DNA from 4 places in the Oceanobacillus iheyensis HTE831 genome. Region 1 is predicted to be linked to each of the others. Evidence: riboswitches for the same ligand, from Rfam matches in the RefSeq annotation. Region 1 holds a riboswitch; each other region holds the start of a gene.
What was found. Region 1 has a riboswitch for S-adenosylmethionine ahead of ssuE (NADPH-dependent FMN reductase). Riboswitches for the same ligand answer to the same signal wherever they lie in the genome.
Positions count from the first base shown of each region.

Region 2: another riboswitch for S-adenosylmethionine. It lies ahead of OB_RS16955 (iron-containing alcohol dehydrogenase family protein); the one in region 1 lies ahead of ssuE (NADPH-dependent FMN reductase).
Region 3: another riboswitch for S-adenosylmethionine. It lies ahead of OB_RS10805 (methionine ABC transporter ATP-binding protein); the one in region 1 lies ahead of ssuE (NADPH-dependent FMN reductase).
Region 4: another riboswitch for S-adenosylmethionine. It lies ahead of OB_RS03765 (homocysteine S-methyltransferase family protein); the one in region 1 lies ahead of ssuE (NADPH-dependent FMN reductase).

Region 1 covers NC_004193.1:3,197,428-3,203,039, reverse strand. Annotated here, with positions in the region: gene OB_RS15705 (superoxide dismutase family protein) at 43-627, shown strand; gene OB_RS18440 (hypothetical protein) at 1,332-1,526, opposite strand; gene ssuE (NADPH-dependent FMN reductase) at 1,523-2,077, opposite strand; SAM riboswitch class I at 2,169-2,276, opposite strand; SAM riboswitch class I at 2,402-2,510, shown strand; gene OB_RS15695 (LLM class flavin-dependent oxidoreductase) at 2,589-3,644, shown strand; gene OB_RS15690 (ATP-grasp domain-containing protein) at 3,659-4,606, shown strand; gene OB_RS15685 (MFS transporter) at 4,929-5,612, shown strand, end outside.
Region 2 covers NC_004193.1:3,464,222-3,469,833, reverse strand. Annotated here, with positions in the region: gene OB_RS16985 (DNA cytosine methyltransferase) at 1-98, shown strand, start outside; gene OB_RS16980 (hypothetical protein) at 197-526, opposite strand; gene OB_RS16975 (competence protein ComK) at 610-1,071, opposite strand; gene OB_RS16970 (helix-turn-helix domain-containing protein) at 1,068-1,343, opposite strand; gene OB_RS16965 (helix-turn-helix domain-containing protein) at 1,572-1,841, opposite strand; gene OB_RS16960 (AIPR family protein) at 1,923-3,116, shown strand; SAM riboswitch class I at 3,314-3,433, shown strand; gene OB_RS16955 (iron-containing alcohol dehydrogenase family protein) at 3,522-4,676, shown strand; gene OB_RS16950 (MetQ/NlpA family ABC transporter substrate-binding protein) at 4,673-5,494, shown strand; gene OB_RS16945 (methionine ABC transporter ATP-binding protein) at 5,534-5,612, shown strand, end outside.
Region 3 covers NC_004193.1:2,132,237-2,137,848, reverse strand. Annotated here, with positions in the region: gene OB_RS10820 (nuclease-related domain-containing protein) at 1-167, shown strand, start outside; gene OB_RS10815 (methyl-accepting chemotaxis protein) at 380-2,377, shown strand; gene OB_RS10810 (polysaccharide deacetylase family protein) at 2,618-3,325, shown strand; SAM riboswitch class I at 3,483-3,585, shown strand; gene OB_RS10805 (methionine ABC transporter ATP-binding protein) at 3,648-4,664, shown strand; gene OB_RS10800 (methionine ABC transporter permease) at 4,651-5,316, shown strand; gene OB_RS10795 (MetQ/NlpA family ABC transporter substrate-binding protein) at 5,337-5,612, shown strand, end outside.
Region 4 covers NC_004193.1:724,636-730,247, reverse strand. Annotated here, with positions in the region: gene OB_RS03775 (YfcC family protein) at 1-1,296, shown strand, start outside; gene OB_RS03770 (hypothetical protein) at 1,451-1,666, shown strand; gene OB_RS03765 (homocysteine S-methyltransferase family protein) at 1,992-3,041, opposite strand; SAM riboswitch class I at 3,117-3,222, opposite strand; gene OB_RS03760 (DUF1801 domain-containing protein) at 3,683-4,111, shown strand; gene OB_RS03755 (thiolase family protein) at 4,113-5,297, opposite strand; gene OB_RS03750 (acyl-CoA dehydrogenase family protein) at 5,317-5,612, opposite strand, start outside.

The DNA.
Region 1 (5,612 bases):
AATCATTATATATTCATTTCTTCAGTGAAAGGAGTAAACATAGTGAAAAAACAATGGGTATATTTATTGTCGTTTATGGTAATTGCGCTGTTCCTGATGGCTTGCGGTGATGATCAATCAGATGAAGAAAATCAGGATAAAGGTGAAGAAGCGGTAGAATCGAATGCAACTGCGGAAGAGGAAGTTTTAGTGTCGCTAGAAAATAATGAAGGACAAGTAGTTGGAACAGCTACTTTAACAGAAGGTGAAGAAGGGGTTCAGATTTCATTAGAAGGTGAAAATCTTCCAGCAGGAGAACATGGTTTTCATATTCATGAAGCAGGTAAATGTGAATTGCCAAATTTTGAATCAGCAGGATCACATTATAATCCGACAAATGCTAAGCACGGGTTCAATCATCCAGAAGGACCTCATGCAGGTGATTTAGAGAACATTACCGTAGAGGAAGATGGAACAGTTCAGACAGAGGTAGATGCACCAATGGTGACTCTACAGGCTGATACAGAGAATACGTTGTATACTGAACAAGGAACCTCATTAATAATTCATTCAGGTCCAGATGATTATAAGTCTCAGCCATCTGGTGATGCAGGAGATCGTATTGCATGTGGTGTCATAGGAGAGTAATATATAGCCTTTAAGATTTCATAATTTTAAAGAGACTAGGATAATGAGTGAACATTCCTAGTCTCTTTTCTTATGGTCTAGGAAATTATAAAACTTTGGGGCTGTGGATAAACAACTAAGTTATTTAGCCACGTCCAGCGCAAGCGCCCATCACCTATTGTCCTTCCGGAAACCTCCTTACGATAAAGAAGACTGCCGAATGTTCTTTGTGAGGCATAGTCGCACTTATACCATGGTGAAAAGAAGACTGCCGAATGTTCTTTGTGAGGCATAGTCGCACTTATACCATGGTGAAAAGAAGACTGCCGAATGTTCTTTGTGAGGCATAGTCGCACTTATACCATGGTGAAAAGAAGACTGCCGAGTGTTCTTTATGAGGCATAGTCGCACTTATGCCATGGTGAAAAGAAGACTGCCGAGTGTTCTTTATGAGGCATAGTCGCACTTATGCCATGGCGAAAAGAAGACTGCCGAATGTTCTTTGTGAGGCATAGTCGCACTTATACCATGGTGAAAAGAAGACTGCCGAATGTTCTTTGTGAGGCATAGTCGCACTTATACCATGGTGAAAAGAAGACTGCCGAGTGTTCTTTATGAGGCATAGTCGCACTTATGCCATGGTGAAAAGAAGACTGCCGAATGTTCTTTATGAGGCATAGTCGCACTTATGCCAATGGTGAAAGTCAACATCGATTCGCATACGCTTATCGTGTTTCCTTTATCTCAAAGAAATAAAGAAGTTCGACCAGTCGAACCACCCCTTGAAAAACAGGGGCGCAGGACATACGGTGATAAACGGGCGCTTGCGCTTTTGTTCTTATAAAGGTAAATGATTCCTTTCTCATTTCTTTGTTGGTTTTTTCATAGCGACCACTCTTCTTTGAGCTTTGTTCTATCATAAATAAGTTGTTAATGCTTGTGTTGATGTTCCTTCAACCATCTGAGCAAAATAGTCCACTTGTTTCTTCGTTCTTTGTAGTATCTCATCATCGGCAATAGGGATATCGCGATGTTTGTTGATTTGTTCATCTAAAAAGTATAACCCTTTGAGATTATGTGCTTTTAGGGTTGCAAGAACCGGTTTTAACGTGTACTCAACTGCTAATAAATGTGCAGGGCTGCCTCCGGTCATAATTGGTAATACTGGTGTGTGCTTTAGTACATCTTGAGGCAGGATATCAATTAATGCTTTCAATACACCTGAATACGCTCCTTTATAAACAGGAGAACCAACAATGACACCGTCAGCCATTTGAATTTTTTGAGTGATGTTCTTAATGGCTGTACTACGGAAATTTCCTGTGAATAAATCCTCATAGGGTACATCTTTAACAGAAATATGGGTCACATAGAATTTCTGTTCACTTAATTGATTCCCTAAATAATGTAGTACTTTTTCAGATCTAGATAGTTCGGAGGGGCTGCCGGACAATGTCACAATGTTGTTCATTTTACCAATCTCCTTTAAAAATAAAATTAATATAAGAAAATCCGCGATGCCCTTAATAAATAAGAGCGTCGCGGATTTTTTTTAATCTGGACTCTTATCTTTCAAGACATACATCTTGCTGGAGGTAGCACCTTTCTAATGGAGATAGAGGTTGCTGAAGCGTCAACAGGCCAGGTCCCTTAGCTTCTCTCGATAAGAAGTATTAATTTTTTATATATTCTAATATATCAATTCATATAAGTCAACTCTGTTTTGTAAGAAAAAATTAATTGACAATTCTATCAACTTGTATTATTATCGTGGCAACAAACTAAATAATGAAATATCTTATCCTGAGAGGTGGAGGGAAATGGCCCAAAGAAGCCTCGGCAACAGGTTCTAGCTTGAATACTGTGCCAAATCCATCAAGTATTCTATGCTTGGTAGATAAGAGAAGTCGGCGACAGAGCTCTTTTCTTATCTTTATGAAAAGGGTTTTTTAATTACTAACGATAGATAATGGGGGATGAAAATGAAGTATGGTTTCTGGTTGCCGATTTTTGGAGGGTGGTTGCGTAATGTAGAAGATGAACAGATGCCTCCTACTTTTGAATATGCAAAACAGGTAATTCAGCACGCGGAAGAATGGGGATATGATACGACTTTAATTGCTGAGTTATATTTAAATGATATTAAAGGGATAGAAGCAAATTCTTTAGAAGCTTTGACAACAGCGGCTGGGTTAGCTGCTGTAACAGACAAAATCGAAATTATGACAGCGGTTAGGCCGATATATCATAATCCAGCAGTACTAGCGAAAATGGCAGCTAATATCGATCAATTAAGCGGAGGTAGGTTCACGCTAAATGTAGTTTCTGGATGGTGGTCAGAAGAAGCAAAACAATATGGTGGGGACTTTACTGAGCATGATGAGCGGTATGATAGAACGGTCGAATTCCTAGAGGTCTTAAAAGGGCTATGGACGGAAGAGACATTCTCTTACCACGGTAAGTTTTATCAAGTGGAGAATGCGAAATTAGCGCCAAAACCAATCCAACAACCGAATCCAATTTTATATGCTGGTGGAGAAAGTGAAAAAGGAAAGAGAGTAATTTCTACTCTATGTGATGCATATGTGATGCATGGTGGCACTGTACCAGAAATTCAAGATAAAATTGCTAATATGAAAAATCGGAGAAATAGTCTTAATAAAGCAGCTTTGCAATCATTTAGTATGGCTGCGTATGTGATATGCAGAGATTCGGAGGAAGAAGCATTTCAAGAGTTGGAGAGAATTACATCAATAAAAGATGATAAGGGATATGCAGGAATGAAAGACTTTACTTCAAAATCCCAACTAGAACAACAAGTGCAAATAAAAGATTACTCTGTATCGAATAGAGGACTACGTCCGAATCTTGTAGGCACACCTGAACAAATTGCCGAAAGAATAATAGAATATGAAAAAGTAGGGTTGGATCAGCTCTTATTACAATGCTCGCCTCAATTGGAAGAGCTAGAACGATTTGCTAAGCAAGTGATGCCTAGAGTGGAAGAATTAAGAAAGAAGACATCTACGTTAAACTAAAAGGAGACCTGATGATGAGTAAAATTTATGTTTTACATGAAAATATGGAATGGACGGACCACCTTATAAAACGATTGGATGAATTGGAACTTCCTTATGAAGATTGGTTACTTCAAGAAGGGCATATAGATCTACTAAGTGAACCGCCAGAGGGTATATTTTATAATCGTATGAGCGCATCCTCACATACAAGAGGTAATCGTTATGCCCCTGAATTTACAAATGCGGTGTTAGCTTGGTTAGAGTTTCATGGTAGAACGGTGATTAATGGTAGTCGTGCTCTACAGTTGGAAGTAAGTAAGGTTCAACAATACTTGGAACTAGAAAGATTTGGTGTGAAAACGCCTAAAACAGCTGCAGCAGTTGGGAAAGCAAATATCTTAAAAGCGGCAGAACAGTTTGAAGGAACAAGTTTTATTACCAAACATAATCGAGCAGGAAAAGGCTTAGGTGTACAGTTATTTCGTTCAACACAAGCTCTCCAATCTTATGTGAATAGTAGTGAATTTGAAGAACCAATTGATGGTGTAACATTATTGCAAGAGTATATTGTATCTCCAGAGGCTTATATCACTCGTTGTGAGTTCGTTGGTGGGAAATTTGTTTATGCCGTTCGAGTAGATACTTCAGAAGGATTTGAGCTATGTCCTGCAGATGCTTGCTCGGTGGAAGATTTATTTTGTCCAGCTGAAGGAGAAGTTGAAAAACCAGCTAAATTCCAAGTGCGGGAAGGATTTAGTCACCCAATAATAGAACAATATGAAACAGTTTTAGCGGCTAATGATATTCAAATCGCTGGAATTGAGTTTATCGAAGATGCAGATGGGAATATTTATACGTATGATATAAATACAAACACGAATTATAATTCAGAAGCAGAAGATAACCATGGCTCGTATGGAATGTTAGAAGTCGCGAAATTCTTAGAAAGAGAATTAGAACAGCTTACAGTTAAAAAGTAAATTCTTTGGAGTCAATTTCATAATTGCCAAGTTTTATTAAAAAACGTAAGAAATTGTATTCTTCTTTTTCAAGTTAGCTGACGCCGTACCTGCTAAAAAGCGTTCGTCTGCAATGGAAATCGAAATGGATTCAGTGAGATAACGAGTAATGATTTAGATCTGGGAACAAGACTAAATCATTACTCGTTTTATTTTGATACTAATATTTCATAAAGCGAAATATTAGTTAATCTAAAATTAGGAGAGTCGATTGATTTAAATAATCAAAAAATTCTTGTATAATAACACCGTAACTTAACTAAACATAGAAGGAAGTTTTTTTATGGTGCAGGAAGGAAATACTAAAGCTAGTTTAGGCAAAGAGAAAATTTGGTCGAGGGACTTTCTGTTTATATGGGTGGCGAATTTTTTTATTTTCCTAGGATTTCAAATGACATTACCAACTATACCATTATTTGTTAAAGAATTAGGCGGTAGTGATCAAATGGTTGGAATTATCGTTGGTATATTTACATTTTCAGCATTACTTATTCGCCCGTATGCAGGGCATGCTTTAGAATCAAAGGGAAGAGGATTTGTTTATTTATTAGGCTTAGGGATTTTTGTTATATCCGTAGGAGCGTATGCATTTACAGCAAGTCTTGTTCTACTTGTCATTATCCGTATCGTCCAAGGAATCGGTTGGGGATTCTCCACAACTGCTGGAGGGACTGTTGCAACTGATCTGATTCCTCCTAAGCGTCGAGGGGAAGGAATGGGTTATTTTGGTTTATCAGGTAATATCGCTTTAGCATTCGGTCCATCGTTAGGATTAACACTAGTGGGGATTATTTCATATAGTCAGCTGTTTTTATTATGTGCAGTATTTGGTTTATTTGCATTATTATTCGCATTGAAAATTCACTATAGGAAAGTAAATGTATCACCACATAAAACACAGCCAGCTCGATTTGATGTATTTGAAAAATCAGCTATACAACCGGCTGTTCTCTTATTTTTTATTACT
Region 2 (5,612 bases), 270 kb from region 1:
GAATTGCAACTAATTTATTGGAAGCATTAGGATTTGGAGAAACAGAATATAAAACGATTGAGAAAAATGAAAAACATGAGCAGCTTTCATTTAACTAAAGCTAGTTTACTTGTATTAAAAAATCACCTTACACTTGATAAGGTGATTTTTTTAACAAAATATTAAATTTGTCCCAAATGAAAATAATATCTAGTTCTCACATCAAAAATGAAAAAGGTTTTCTAGGTGGAGTTGTTGGATTCATAAGAAGTATCATATCTAAGGCGCTGATGTTAGGCAGGTTATCGATAAATTGATGCATCTCTGATGGTGTTTGAAACTGGAATGCTTCTAATTGTTGAATTGGTTCAAATTTTTGATTAGATTCATTATAAAACAGACGATAAAGGTGTAATACATACGCGTCTGTCTGTTCAGATAAACCAAGTATTCCTAAATTATTTTTTATCTCTGAAATAAAGGTAATTTCTACGTTCCTTCCCGTTATCAGTTCATCTGGAATTGATATATTATATTCATTTTCCATCTCACCACTCCTTTTTTTCTAGTTCTATTGTCTCACTTAATGCTTAATTCTGCAATGAATAATAAGAAATTTCTGATTAATAATTATTTTTTAATGCTATAAAAACAAGCTAAACAACGAGTCATTTGTTCTTTTAGAAATGGAGCAGGAAGGTTGATGTTGAGTTGAATACCATTTCGAAATGTAATCATTGAAGTAGGTTGATTTCTATCAGATTCTGACTGAATGGATTCGACGTGATGATAAAAGATCCAGTTACAATTAATATCTGTAGTAGCATGGGTGGGGAAAGCTATAATTTGGTGTGAAACACTAATCACAATAGGAACTTTTCGTTTGAAGCCAGTGTGGTAGTAAGTAGCGGCTTTTCTACCTTCATAAGTGGAATAATGATATAAACATCCTTCTCTGATTAGTTGAATAGGTAGTTTGTTTTGCTCTATTGTTTGATGTATTTCTAGAATGGTAGAGGAAACATTGAATCTATTTTTAGGTAAGATTGCCATTGTCAAAGGTGAAATACCAGCAAATGGTGGCGAGATCATTCAGAATCGACCTCAGAAGAATGCTGGCTCTTTAGTTTTCTCTCAAGTTCATCCAGTTCTTGAAATAGTCTATTTACATCTATATCAGTTGCTTTCCAATATTTAAACAGTGTAGTGACTAGTGGTGTTTTTTCGCCTCTTTCAAGCTTTCCTATGTGTTTGTCATCTAAATTACAAATTTCTGCTACTTCTTCTTGTGTTAATCCTTTTTTCTTTCTAGCTTCTCGCATTTTTGATCCCATAGTTTTACGTATTTCCTCATTGAAATTCAAGATAATTCTCCTTTTTAAGGAAAATTATCCAGTTCATATAAGAGAAAGAACACGTCCTGCAAGACCCTTTTTGTGTTTGATCATGAGTAAAGCATTAAATAATCTTATGCTTATACAGATTTATCTAAAGCTCTCCAGTTTTTATAGGAGGATTTTAACTTATATACAGTAATAGATTGTAAAGAGGTTCTAGAAATAATAAATTATTTTAAGAATAAAGTTAAACCATCAATTATCAAATATGCTAACTATAAACAAATCCAATAATTCTTCTAGATCTTTTTCTCCGAATACACTATTTCTATAAATTTTAATTATTGCTTCAATAGTCATACGGTTGTATCCATTTTCATAATTGCTGATTGTTTTAACAGATACATCCATGAGTTCAGCTAAGTCTGATATTGTCATTTTATTATGTTCACGCAATTCCCTTAATTTTAATCCCATTTTATAATAAGGGTCATTAATAAATTTATTTTTTTGTCTTTTAACCATAATTCAGGTACCATGGTTCCTTCCAAATAATTCTATTTAACAATATAATCTAAGTATAACAAAATATTAGGAGGAATTAAGTTGAAAAACAATAAATTTAGATTTAATTATAAAAAATATTCAAAATTAAAAAGTCCATATGAAGGTGATAATAGAGAAGTTTATCATTTGTGGGTAGACATTGAACAAATTCCAAGTGGATTTCCGACAGAGGTAAACCCTAGAGATGTAAAAACAAATACTAAAGTATATAGAAGAATAAAGGACGCTTTAACAGAGAGTACTCAATCTTTTTTTGTGAATAATAGAGGAATCTTAATTTCAGCTAAAAGTATTGGTATAGATGCTGTTACAAATGAAATTACACTTGATTTAGGTAGTGTTGATCAAACTGAAAAATATGGCGTTTTAGACGGAGGGCACACTTATCACGCTATAATAAAAAATAAGAAAAAGTTAGATCCAGATGAAAAACAATACGTACATCTAGAGATAATGAATAATGTAATTGAAATAGATGAATTATCGGCAGCTAGAAATACAAGTGTGCAAGTTTCAGACAAAGCTATAGCTGAATTGGCAAACAAGTTTGAATTTGTGAAAGAAAGTATTGAGAACGAACCATTTTCAAAAGATATTGCATACAGAGAAAACGAAGATAAGCGATTAGATACGGTAGATTTAGTAAGGTTGATGTATGCTTTCAATAAGTTTAAATATAAAGATAATAGTAATCAACCAATACAAGCTTATAGTGGTAAAGCGCAAGTTTTAAAAGATTATTTAGCTAATTATGACGGTACAACCAACAATTCTAGAAACGATTATGAACATATTGCTCCTTTATTACCAGAAATAGTGAAATTATACGATAAAATTGAATTAGAGATGGTAGAAGGTTATAAATTATCTAACCCAAAAGGACAGTTTGGAAAAGTTAAAGGTGTTGATAGAAAGGATAAAGGGGCGACTACAAGATATTATCAGAATCCTACACTTTATCATATAACACAGGGGTTTATATTCCCTATACTAGCGGCTTTTAGAGCTTTAATAGAAATAAAAGATAGTAATGTGCTAGAGTGGAGTGTTGATCCTTTGAGTGTATGGGAAAAAAGTAAATCTAAATTAGTTAATAATACAGTTGAGATGTCCAGACAATTAGGTAATAATCCTCAAAGTACAGGGAAAAGTAGTGCTCTTTGGTTACAAAATTATGATGCAATAAATTCTACAAAACTTCAAATACAAATTGAGATGTTACAAAGTAAGTGATTTCAATTAGGTAATAAAAAAAGGAGTTAATTTACCTCCTTTTTTTCTTTAATATATTCCCTTTTTAGATATATACATATATATGTAATTGGATGCTTATTCTGTCTTAAATGAGTTTTCAACTAGTATCCAAATCCCTTATTGACAATTAGTAAAAACCGTAATAGTATGATAATTAAAATTTAATACGCTAATATCTCTTATTGAGAGTGGCTGAGGGACTGGCCCTGTGACGCCCGGCAACCGTTCATCGTAATTCCAGTGATGAATAGGTGCTAAATCCTGCAAAATACGGACAGTATTTTGAGAAATAAGAGAGGTGATGAATGACTTACGTAGTGTAATGTTATGCCTCTCGATTTCACATCGGGAGGCATTTTTTAGTTTCCCGGAAAAATTCACAACATGAGAAAAGAGGAAGGATTTATGTCCACATCGATTGTAAAAGGAGCTCCGGGTCATTATCGGATTGGCGCGGATGTCTTGGAGGAAATTCCTGTACTGCTTGAAGAACTGTCAGTTAATCGTATACAAGTTATCGCAGGGAAGAGATCATGGCAGGCGGCAAAGCCGTATTTGCCTTTTGTATTAGTGAAGCAAGTAGAAGCGAATATCATCTTTATTGACGGTCATACCACGCTAGAAAAAGCGGATAAAATAGCGGATCAGCTTCACCAACATGCGATTGATGCCGTAATTGGTATAGGTGGCGGGACTGCACTGGATATAACGAAAGCCGCAGCTGCTAAAGCAGAGGTTAAATCGGTTTTAATTCCGACAATTGCTGCGACCTGTGCTGCATGGACACCGCTTAGTGTCTTTTACGACAGTAATGGAGCATTTACACACTATACGTATTTTCCATTAGCGACGACACTTGTATTAGTAGAGCCGGCGATTATTGCGCATGCTCCTATCGAATACTTACGAGCGGGGATTGGTGATACGCTGGCAAAATTTTATGAAGCCGACGCATTAATCGAGAGTTTTTACCCGAATGAAGAAGTGCCTGTTCCCGTGAAAGTTTCCCAATTCTCCGCTAGTATTTGTCGAGATGTATTGCTGGAAGACGGAAAAGCAGCACTCGATGCCGTCCGGGATAAACAAGTGACACCGGCATTAATCCGTGTTATCGAGGCGATTATTATAACAGGCGGAATGGTAGGCGGATTTGGCGATAAGGCAGGGCGAATTGCCGGGGCACATTCACTACATAATGGATTAACGGAAGCCAGCGAGGCTCAACACTTCTTGCACGGGGAGCTTGTGGCATACGGCATCCTTGGTCAATTGGCATTCGAACAAAAAGAAGAAGAGCTTTTGCGATTACTCGATTTTTATGATCAATGGCAGTTGCCATCTAGTTTACAGGAGATCGGTATTGATATAACTAATACTGATCTCGTCGAAAGGATTATTCAGAAAGCAATTCTGCCGCAAGAGTCGATACATTTTATGAACCGGGAAGTGACGGCGGAATCTTTAGCAAGTGCGTTACAGCAAGTAGAGAAAAATAATCAAATCTATTACAAGGAAAAAAGAGGAGAGAAAACATCATGAAAAAAGGATTATTAACAGCGATCGTATTTTTAGCAGTAGCACTTTTGGCTGCATGTGGCAGTGAAGAATCTAGCGGGGCAAGTGAAGGGTTGTACGATGATGAAAAATTAGTCATCGGTGTAACGGCAGGACCACATGAAGAGATTCTTGAGAAAGTAACAGAACTAGCAGAAGAGGAAGGCATTAATATCGAGACGGAGGTGTTCACGGATTATGTGATGCCAAATGTTGCATTAGATGAAGGGGAACTCGATTTAAATATATTCCAAACAGAACCGTATTTTAATGCTATTAGAGAAGATAGAAACCTAGACTTAGTGAAATCATTTGATACGGTGACTTTCCCGATGGGGATTTATTCATTAGATGTCGGTGATGTGTCTGAATTGCCAGAGGGAGCAACAATCGGACTGCCTAGTGATCCAACCAATAGCGGTCGTGCACTTTTATTATTTGAACAAGCTGGTTTAATCGAGTTGGATCCGGAGACGGGGATTAATTCCACTGTTCGTGATATTGAAAAGAATAACGGCAATTATGAATTTGTGGAACTCGATTCTGCGCAGATTGCACGTCAGTTAGAGGAATTGGATGCGGCAGCGATTAATACGAATTTCGCCATCGAAGCTGGATTTACTCCAACGGAAGACGCTATTTTCATCGAGCCAAAAGATTCACCTTATATTAACCATGCGGCTGTCAGAGCGGAAAATGAAGACGATGAAATCATCCAAAAACTAGCAGATATTTATCGCAGTGAAGAAGTCAAAACATTTATCGAAGAAGAATTTGGCGGATCGCTCGTTCCTTCGTGGTAAGGATTTTGGCAAAGTGCGTAACGGAAGGAGCATAAACAAATGATTGAATTAACCAACATCACAAAGACATTTGCAGGAAAACAAGGAGATATTCAGGCATTGAAAGATGTTTCTTTAT
Region 3 (5,612 bases), 1.1 Mb from region 1:
CGTTTGTGAAGAATTATTCAAATGACGATCAGGTTAACATTTTTACCGATGAGGAAAGCCTCTATTCCTTTTTCTTAGAAGAATTAACAACGAAAGATATCATATATCAACGTGAAGAACTTGCTGATATAAGTAGCCTTATTTTAAATAACAATATAGATGTATAAGTAACATATCTTAAGGTGAATAACGGGAGCGACGAGCATCTATCCATGAGATAGGTGCTTATTTGTTAATTAGATATATTATTATAGATAATAAGTTCTGTAATTGTTTGACTTTTATGATTAGTTTTATTTTTAAACTTGCTGTTAAGTTCTAGTGCTTTTGGTCGATATAAAGTTCATAATTGCACAAACTTATAGCAGGAGGTAACACATTGAAGAAGAAAAAAAGAATCAAGAAATCACTTAGTTTAAGAAATAGATTAATAATAGCGTTTCTTATCATATTATTAATCCCTAGTATTGCAATAGGATTAACCTCATATCAAAGCGCAAAGAATAAGATTGAGGAAAGTATGATAGACTCTGCACAAAAGAACGTAGAAATTATGAAACAAACTATTGATCAGTTTATGAATGATCAAATGGATAACATCGAATACTTATCTACTGCAATTGATCCATCGGATATAGAAGATAATGCAGATGAAGCTACAGGCAGAATCTTAGAAAATATGCAAAATGCAAAAGATGTAGTCTTTGAACAAACATATGTAGGGTCAGAGACGGGAGAATTCATGAACTTCCCTACATCCTTTAAAAACCCATCCGATTATGATCCAAGAGAGCGACCTTGGTATCAACAAGCGATGGAAAATCAAGGCGAAGTAATCGTAACAACTCCTTACGTATCAGCTTCTTCTAATCAAGTGGTTGTAACACTTGCGAAAGCTACTGCAAATAATGATGGTGTTGTAGCAGTAAACTTAGAGTTAGCTAGTTTAACAAATATAGTTAATTCAGTCGCTATCGGGGAAGAAGGGTATATGTTTCTATTAGATGAAGGACAAAGCTATATTAGTCACCCCGATTATGAGGCTGGTTCTGAAGCGGTAGAAGATTTTTTCTCCAAGCTATACGACTCGGAAAATGGAAAATTCAGCTATCAATTTGAAGGTGATGACAAACAATTGGCATTTGCTACAAGTGAAATTACAGGTTGGAAAATAGCTGGAACCATGTTTAATAGTGAAATAGCCTATAATGTGAGCCCAATTTTAAATACGACAATCTTTGTTATAACGGTTGCATTAATTCTTGGAGGGGTAGTAATTGTCATTATTATTCGTTCTATTTCGAAACCGATATATCATCTTGTAAGTGCAAGTGATACGATAAGTCATGGAGATTTAAGCGATGAGGTACACCTCCATCGAGATGATGAATTAGGTACACTAGCTCAATCATTTAATAAAATGCGAGAAAATTTGAATGGAATTATCCTTCAAGTTAGAGATAAATCAAATCATTTAGCATCCTCAGCTGAACAATTAAATGCCAGTACCGAACAAAATACATCAGCAACAGAGCAAATTTCTTCTTCTGTACAAGAAGTAGCTGAGGGTATGAGTAGTTTAAATAACAATATAACAAAGAGCTCCAAATTAGCGAAGGAAATGACAGATTCTATTTATACGATAGAAGCAAGTTCGAATGAAGTTTCAAATACTGTTACCAATACCATTTCAGCTGTTAATGAAGGTAACAAAGCATTGAATACTACAATTAGTCAAATGGAATTTATCAAAGAGAATACACATCAGCTATCCAATAATATTGAAGGTTTAGGCAATCAATCAGAAGAAATCAGCAAAATTATTGATGTTATTACGGATATTTCTGAGCAAACAAACTTATTAGCTCTTAATGCTACAATCGAAGCAGCAAGAGCCGGAGAGCATGGGAAAGGATTTGCTGTGGTAGCTGATGAGGTAAGAAAACTTGCTGAAAAATCTTCCCAATCAGCAGAGCAAATTAAGACAATGATTAGCGCTATTCAATCGGAAACTGCGAATACGGTGAGTTCGATGAAAGCTGCAACAACAGAGGTTGAAAAAGGGATTAATATTGCTAATAATGCAGATCAATCTTTCTCAAATATTACTGGATATGTAGATTCTATAACGAATCAAATCATGAATGTAACAACTGAAATTGAAGGAATATCAACGGCAACGAAACAATTTACTTCTCTTTTTGAAGGTGTGGCCTCCATTGGTGATACAGTATCACATGAAGCCGAAAATGTTTCAGCATCTACACAAGAACAGCTTGCTTCAATGGAAGAAATTGCAAATTCAGCGGCAGATTTAACTACTGTAGCAGAAGACTTACAACAATTAGTAGAGAATTTTAAGCTATCTAGAAATTAAATAACACGTCATTACACTAAAGTACGAGGATGCGGTTCATATATGGACCGCATCCTCGTTTCTTTAGGGCTGTTTATTAGATATTTCTCTACGGGTTTCAATCAACATGAGGAAAGTTATAAGTCGAGGAAAGATACCGAAATCATATCTTGCAAAGCATTGATCAGTATTGGGGAAAGAACCGCTTGTATGTATAGATTTTACTTACAATCAAACAATATGAGTTGAGGTGAATGTGGAATGAGGAAGTTTATACTCGTTATTCTAGGTATCGTTATTTTATTAATACAGCAACCAAGTAACGTTTTATCAAAAGATCGGTTTGACTTCGAAAAAGCAGGAGATGCTATTTGGGAAGGGGAAACCGATGAGAAAATTGTTGCTTTAACGTTTGATGATGGACCACATCCTGATTATACACCGGAGATTTTAGACATATTAGAACAGTATAATATGAAAGGTACATTTTATGTGATGGGTGCTCATGCACGTAAATATCCAGGACTTGTATTTAGAGCATTTCTAGAAGGCCATGAAATTGGAAATCACACGTTTACTCATAACGGGAGCATTACCTATTTAAATGATGAATTAACAAAAACAAATGAAATTATTGAAAAGATCACTGGGAAATATCCTGCTACTTTTCGTCCGGTTGGAGGAAACTATAATGAAACAGTTATTAGTATTGCAAAGAAAAAAGGTCAAAAAGTAGCGATGTGGGCTTGGGATCAGGATACAAGAGATTGGGATGATGTGGATAGTAAAACCATTGCTAATCAAGTGATTGGTAATCTTTCACCAGGAGATATTATTCTTTTTCATGATGCGGGTGGAGATCGTACGCCAACTATAGAAGCACTTCCAATTATACTTCGTTTCTTTAAAGAAGAGGGGTACGAAGGAATTACAGTAACAGATATGATTGAACGTACAAGTGAAAGATAGTTAAATCTACAGTTTTTTAGCTAAAATAATAGGTTTAGTTGATAAAAATAACTTATGATAACATGTACTTTGTTATCAGCTTATTTTCGTTAATGTATTGACAAATTTGGATTATCAGATTATGATTATTCTTATTATTTCTAAAATAAAATTGAATAACTTATCCAGAGTGACGGAGGGAACAGGACCTACGATGTCACAGCAACCTACCTTTACGGAGTGGTGCTTCTTCCTGCAGAATTTTTTCTGAAAGATAAGGTAATGATATGTAAAAACCTTCTTTCTGAATGAAAGAAGGTTTTTTTGATGGGATGTGTTATGTATGATTCAGTTGGAAAATATCGAGAAACACTATGAATCTAAAAAGAGAAGAGTGATAGGGGTAGATCAAGTTTCCCTTGATATCAAAAAGGGAGAAATATATGGCATCGTTGGATATAGCGGTGCAGGTAAAAGTACGCTTTTACGTTGTATGAATGTACTGGAAAGGCCGACAAAGGGTAGGGTATTTGTTGATGGAATTGACTTATTAGAGCTAAACAATAAACAATTACGTAAGGCAAGACAATCTATAGGGATGATTTTTCAAGGATTCTATTTAGTTTCTTCCAAAACAGTAGTGGAAAATGTCTCATTTGCACTCAAAGCAGCTGGTGTTGGTAAGTTGGAGCGGAATAAAAGAGCTCTAGAACTATTGAATCTAGTTGGAATTGAGGATAAAGCAAACCAATATCCCTCTCAATTAAGTGGAGGACAAAAACAAAGGGTTAGTATAGCAAGAGCACTTGCGAATAACCCAAAGGTATTACTTTGTGATGAAGCAACATCTGCATTAGACCCAAGTACAACAAAATCAATTTTAAAACTACTTAAAAAAATAAATGAACAAATTGGGATAACGATTGTAATCATTACTCATGAGATGGAAGTAGTAAAAGAAATATGTGATCGTTGCGCTGTGATGCAAAACGGTAAAGTCATTGAAAATGGGAAGACATATGATATCTTTTCAGATCCAAACGAGAAATTAACGAAAGACTTTATCCACACAGTTTTAGACTTTCAATTACCTGAAGCGTTGCTAAAACAATGTAATGGTACACTACTTAAACTGCAGTTTCGTGGAGATATTGCTGCTGAATCAGTCGTATCTGATATGTTACAACAACATAAGGTGAAAGGAAATATTCTTCATGGAAAAGTAGAATACATAAAAGACAAACCATTAGGTGTTTTCATTATGGAAGTAAGCGGAGATCCCTCGGAAATAAGTAGTGCTATTAGCTACTTAGAAGAGCGCATAAAGCAAGTGGAGGTGATTCAACATGTATCTTACTAGTATTTTAAATTTACTTCCTGAGTTGAATCAAGCTTTCTTAGAAACCATGCTCATGGTAGGTCTGGGTTTAATTGTTGCATTAATTATCGGCCTACCTATTGGTATTCTTCTATATGTTACAGAACAAGGGTTATTTTTAGAAAATAGATTTGTTAAATCGACATTAGGTGTGGTTGTTAATTTAATTCGTTCGATTCCATTCATCATTTTATTAGTATTTTTACTTCCATTTACAAAGTGGCTAGTCGATACAACAACAGGACCATTAGCAGCATCCGTATCATTGTCTGTTGCAGCGATTCCATTCTATGCAAGAATTGTAGAATCCGCAGCGAGGGAAATAGACCGAGGTGTGATTGAAGCTGCTATTGCAACTGGAGCATCACCATGGTTAATTATTAAGGATATTGTTTATCCAGAAGCAAAACCTGGTTTTATTAGTGGACTCACTATTACGGCAATTAGTTTAGTAGGCTACTCTGCTATGGCTGGTACTGTTGGGGGAGGAGGTATCGGTGATTTAGCCATTCGCTACGGTTATTATCGTTATGATGATATGGTAATGTTCACTACAGTAATCGTTCTTATTGTACTAGTACAATTTATTCAATATTTTGGTGATTTTATTGCAAAGAGTGTAAATAAACGTTAAAGAATAAAGGAGTGGTTCATATGAAGTGGAAATTATTTTTAGCAACTCTATTAAGTGTTACATTATTGACAGCATGTGGGAGTGAAGAAGCAAATGGTGGAAATGAAGAAAAGAATACGATTGAATTTGGAGCTACTGTAGGACCCTATAGTGATATGGTGACAAATGCTATTACACCATTATTAGAGGAAAAAGGGTATGAAGTGAATAATACAGAATTCACGGATTATATACAACCGAATAATGCATTACATAATGGAGATATTGATGCCAATCTTTTTCAGCATAAGATTTAT
Region 4 (5,612 bases), 1.2 Mb from region 1:
ATTCCATCAGGTACTTTTGATCGAGAAAGTGTTGATGGTGTCGAAAAGGTTATTCCTGGAACTTATCAGTCGACTGATGGAAATTCATTAGGTTTTCTAGATTTTTTCAACGCGATACAAACTGGTATGGTATCTTCTGCAGACATTATATTCTTAATATTGTTTACTGGTGGAATGTTTGAAATCATTGAACGTTCTGGAGCCTTACGGGGTGTGATTAATCAAGCTGTAAGACTTACTCGTGGAAATGAATTTTGGCTAATTGCAACTGTATCCACTATCTTTGCACTCGTTGGAGCTGTCGGTGCAGTAGCAAATGCTGTAATTGCTTTTGTAATGGTTGGCGTCATTATTGCGAGAGCATTAAAGCTTGATCCAATTGTTGCTATCGCTATAACGTTTGGAGCTAATTTCGTAGGATTTAGTGTTGGATTTTTAAATCCTTATACTGTTGGTATAGCACAAGATATTGCGGGGCTACCGCTATTTTCCGGAGCATTATTTCGAATAATTATATTTATCTTGATGCTAACAATAACAATTGCTTACACGTGGCGGTATGCAGAGAAAATCATGCAAAATAAAGAGATGAGTTTAATAGGAACATATGAAGCAGACGATGAGATGGACAGTTTAAATGCTCCTTTTACTACAAGGCATAAGTTATTATTAGGTTTTGTAACGCTTAGTCTAGGCTTTTTCGTATACGGATCGATTCAACTAGAGTGGACAATAAATCATATGTCTGCATTCTTTATATTTATCTCACTTGGTTCTGGGATTATTGCAGGAATGCATTATAATACTATAGCTGAAACATTTTTACATGGAGCTAGAAATCTTGTTTATGGAGCACTAGTAGTAGGTTTAGCGAGATCAGTAATTGTTGTATTAGAAGAAGCAATGGTTATTGATACGATTGTATATGCATTATCCGTACCTCTTGAAAATTTATTACCAGTATTTTCTGCTATTGGTATGTTTATTTCGAATTCATTGCTTAACTTTTTAGTCAATTCAGGTAGCGGACAAGCAATGATAGCAATGCCACTTCTATCTCCATTAGCTGACATGATTGGGGTAACTAGACAAGTTGCTGTTCAATCTTATCAATTTGGGGATGGACTCACTAATTTAATCTTTCCTACGTCAGGAATTCTTATGGCTAGTCTTGCTGTAGCTAAAGTACCTTATACAAAATGGCTAAAATGGGTATTCCCTCTATTTCTTATATGGCTAGTAATTGCAATTATAGCTTTAATAATAGGAGTTCTCATTGAATGGGGTCCTATGTAGACAGTAAAACACATCATTCCCATTAAAATATAATCATTCCTGAATAAATAGTTAGGTGTAATTACCTAATTATTTATTCAAGCTAGTTGATATCCTTCAATATATACCGATATAAGAATATATAAACAACTAAATTAGCGAGGAATGATGAGTAATGTCATTTAAGATTCCTCCCTACACTTCAAAGTACAAATTAATTGCTACTTACCGAAGTAATGGGGATACCTGGCTTGCCATGTTAATCGATGAAGAGCCATTAAATTTTAAATGGAATGATATTGAAAGTATCCAGGATTTAGAGTTAAAAAATTATCTATATTCATTGCAATCCGAAATAGAGGCAGGAACATATGAAGTAGAAAATCACTAAGATTTAGGACACAACAGTGAGGTTTAACTTTTTATACGGAGCAGCAAGATTTATTTCAAAAAAATGAAAGGAAAATGGAAGATATACGTAAAACTCTACGGGAGGAAAAAGGGATGAGGAGACTGACAACCACCCGTAGAAGATCGCGTATGAATTTTCCATTATTCCAGTTCATCATATAATGATTACACGCCTTAAATTCTTATGTTTCTCTTCTTTTCACGTTCAAGTTAGAGGATTTATCTGTCTCCCTCATAATTGCCACACCCATCAACCTCTTTGATTTTTCCAATACGCTAATAAATCCTCCAGAGAAATGACGATATTATGCCTTGAATCGATAACCTACGTTATGCTCTTTTAAACTTTTATCCTTACCAAACAAGAAATGTTTCTCCATGTCAGGAGAATAAGGAGAATTAACGGTCTCTTTCCCAACAGACTCTGCAACAGCTCTTAGCATAGCTGGAGAAGCCCCACAGCATAATCCGATATAATTAACACCGATTTCTTTTGCTTCTTTAGCCCATGCTGCCAGTTCATAACGGTTATGGTACAGTGGATCTAATGCAGTTGGAAAAGTGGTCTCAGTAGGGAGATGACAGCTACACCCACCATCAGGTAAATTGAAAAAAGTCGGATGCTCATTTGATGTACGATATGGAATAGGTAATGCACCTACATAACCGTCTACATGCTGTCTAATTTTTGCGATATAAGGCTGCATTGTATCTGGACCTCGGAAACAATTCATGCCAACAACAAGGGCTCCTTTTTCCGATAATATCTTACACGATTCTTCTACTGTATAGCAATCTCTTAAGATGTTCTCTCCCATTAATCCTAGTGTGATGACAGCTGGCAAGTCTTTTTTCAATATTTCTTCCAAAGCAATCTCTGCCTCTTCATGATAATAGAACGTTTCCCCATTTATAAAATCAACGTCTTCTTCTTTACTCCACTGTGCCATTTCGGCAAACATCTCTCTCACTTTATGTTTGCTTGATTCATCATTAGGGTCAAAGATATTTGTATTAGAAATATTTCCTGCAACTAATGCTTCTTCCTGTGGATGTTCTTTGGCTACTTCTTTCGCTAAACGAATAGCACTTCTGTTCAACGGTTCTAGTAATTGTTCCTTACCAATAATACGCATTTTCTCTCGATGTGCATTATATGTAAATGCTAATACAACATCCGAACCAGCGTTCATAAAATCACGATACGTCTGTTTTAACGCATCCGGATTTTCAAGGGCTACTTCTGGTACAAACGAACCTGCCTGTAAGTACCCCCTCCTCTCTAATTCAAATAAATACCCTTCTCCTGCTATTACCGTGCCTTCTTGCAAACGTCTTTGTAAACTCCGCTTCATAATAATCTCCTCCTATTCTAAAAATCAAAAAACCCCTCTTCTAAAAGTAAGAAGAAGGGTTAAAATACATAGCTCTTCTTATCTTTAAGGCTTGTAAGCCTATTGGAATTAGCACCATACCTTATCTAGGCTGGTTGCTGAGACTTCATCGGGCCAATCCCTCCATCTCTCTTGATAAGTCTAACTATATTAAATTTTTAAAAAATTAACTTTATAATATTCTAACTGATAACATTAAAATAATCAATAGTGAAATTTATTATAATTTAGAAAAGCTGATTTTTGTTCGTAGTGAAAGGTTGTAAATCAAGCTCAACATAACCAATCGTAAAATATAGCAAATTGAAAGAAAACCAAGAGCTATTATTGCAAAGAACCAGCACACACTTTTTATAAGATACTTGGTTATTAGAGCGCTTCTATTCACCAATTCCCTAGTATTTTTCTAGATTTTTGGGCATTAGAGCGCTTCTAGAAAAGGACTTTTCTTTTACTAGTTAGTTGGATCGGTGAATGGCAGCAAAAAAGCGATTCGACTGAACGAAAAAATCAAGCAGCGCAACATTTTTATAAAGATAGTTTATTAATTATACGATTCGTTTGTTATACTATTATCAATCATAGTAGGAGGAGCGATGAAAATGTATGAACTAAAAACAAAAGAAACAGAAAACAGTGTTATTCAATTCATCGAAAGTATCGATCATGTTCAAAAGAAAGAAGATGCTTATCAATTATTAGATATATTTACCGAATCTACTGAGTATCCAGCAAAGATGTGGGGAACAAGTATTATTGGTTTTGGAAAATACAAATATAAATACGCTTCTGGCCACTCGGGTGAATCTTTAATGGTAGGATATTCTCCTAGAAAATCAAAAATCAGTCTCTATCTCTCAACAGAAGTTTCTCAAGATAATGAATTATTGACAGATTTAGGGAAGTACACTACAGGAAAATCATGCGTCTACATTAATAAACTCAGTGATATTAATCTGGATACTTTACGTCATTTAATTAAGAAATCTCTCAATCATATACAATCAACATATCCTGATAATGCAAAATAGCTTAGCATTGTTCAATTAATATTGCCATTCCTTGACCGCCACCAGCGCACAAGGTAGCTATGCCATATTGTTGTTTTCTTCGAATTAACTCATAGATTAATGTCGTAATTATCCGTGTTCCTGTAGCACCGACCGGATGACCTAATGCAATTGCACCACCATTAACATTTACTTTTTCATAATCCAAACCTAGTTGGCGGATGACAGCGATACTTTGAGAGGCAAATGCTTCATTTAATTCTATTAAATCTATGTCTTGCAATGTTTTATTCGTTCGTTTAAGTAATTGATTGACTGCGGGTACTGGTCCAATCCCCATCATTTCAGGAGACACACCTGCTGTACTCCAGTCTATAATTCTTGCGAGTGGTTTCAACCCAAGATGTTTGGCCCGTGACTCTTTCATGATTACCAGAGCTGACGCCCCATCATTTCTGCCACAAGCATTACCTGCCGTCACCGTACCGTCTGCTTCAAATACCGGTTTTAGACTTGCTAGTTTCTCTAAAGATGTATCAAGTCGAGGATATTCATCTACTGCAAATACAGATGTTTGTTTCTTTTCCTTAACTTCGATAGGGGCTATCTCTTTTTTAAATCGTCCTGTTTCGATGGCTTTTTTTGCTCTGTGCTGGCTTTCTAATGCAAATGCATCTTGATCTTCTCTTGATATTTTATATTTCCTAGCAACATTCTCAGCGGTAATTCCCATTGATAGGCTCTTACCATAGATTTCTGGAGGTTGTTGTCCTGCTTCTAAATTAGAATCTACGATAGTTGTTCGATCCCCTCCAAATCTAGTATTTCGTAAATATATTGGAGATCGGCTCATACTCTCTGCTCCCCCCGCTACTACAATATCAGCTTGATTGCTTAGAATTTGTTGCACTCCGGATGTCACTGCTTGAATTCCAGAAGCACATAATCTATTTACCGTGAAAGCAGTAACTTGTTCAGGAATACCAGCTCTTAGTGCTGCGACTCTAGCAATATTCGATGATTCTGTTGATTGTCTTACTTCTCCTAAAATAACCTCATCTATATGATCAGCAGGAAGATTGACTCTTCTCAATGATTCTTTCACTACATGGCTTGCTAGGAAACCAGATGATATGTTTTTCAATGATTGGCCATATGCTCCAATTGGCGTTCTAATTGCACTAACAATAACGATCGGATCCTCCACCTTTATACCTCCCTGCTTCTTATCTGTTGCTATAGTGTTTTTTCAATTGTCCTGCAATAATATTCTTCTGAATTTCCGATGTTCCTTCATAAATCCGAGTAATACGCGCATCTCTATAATATCGTTCCACTGGAAAATCAGATATATAACCAATTCCCCCATGCACTTGAACTGCTTTATCTGCCACTCGGTTGTATACTTCGGAACCATATAGTTTTAACATCGCTGCTTCTTTAATGACATTTTCTCCATTATCTACCATCCACGCCACTTTATATGTTAAGGCCCGCAATGCCTCTATCTCCACAGCCATTT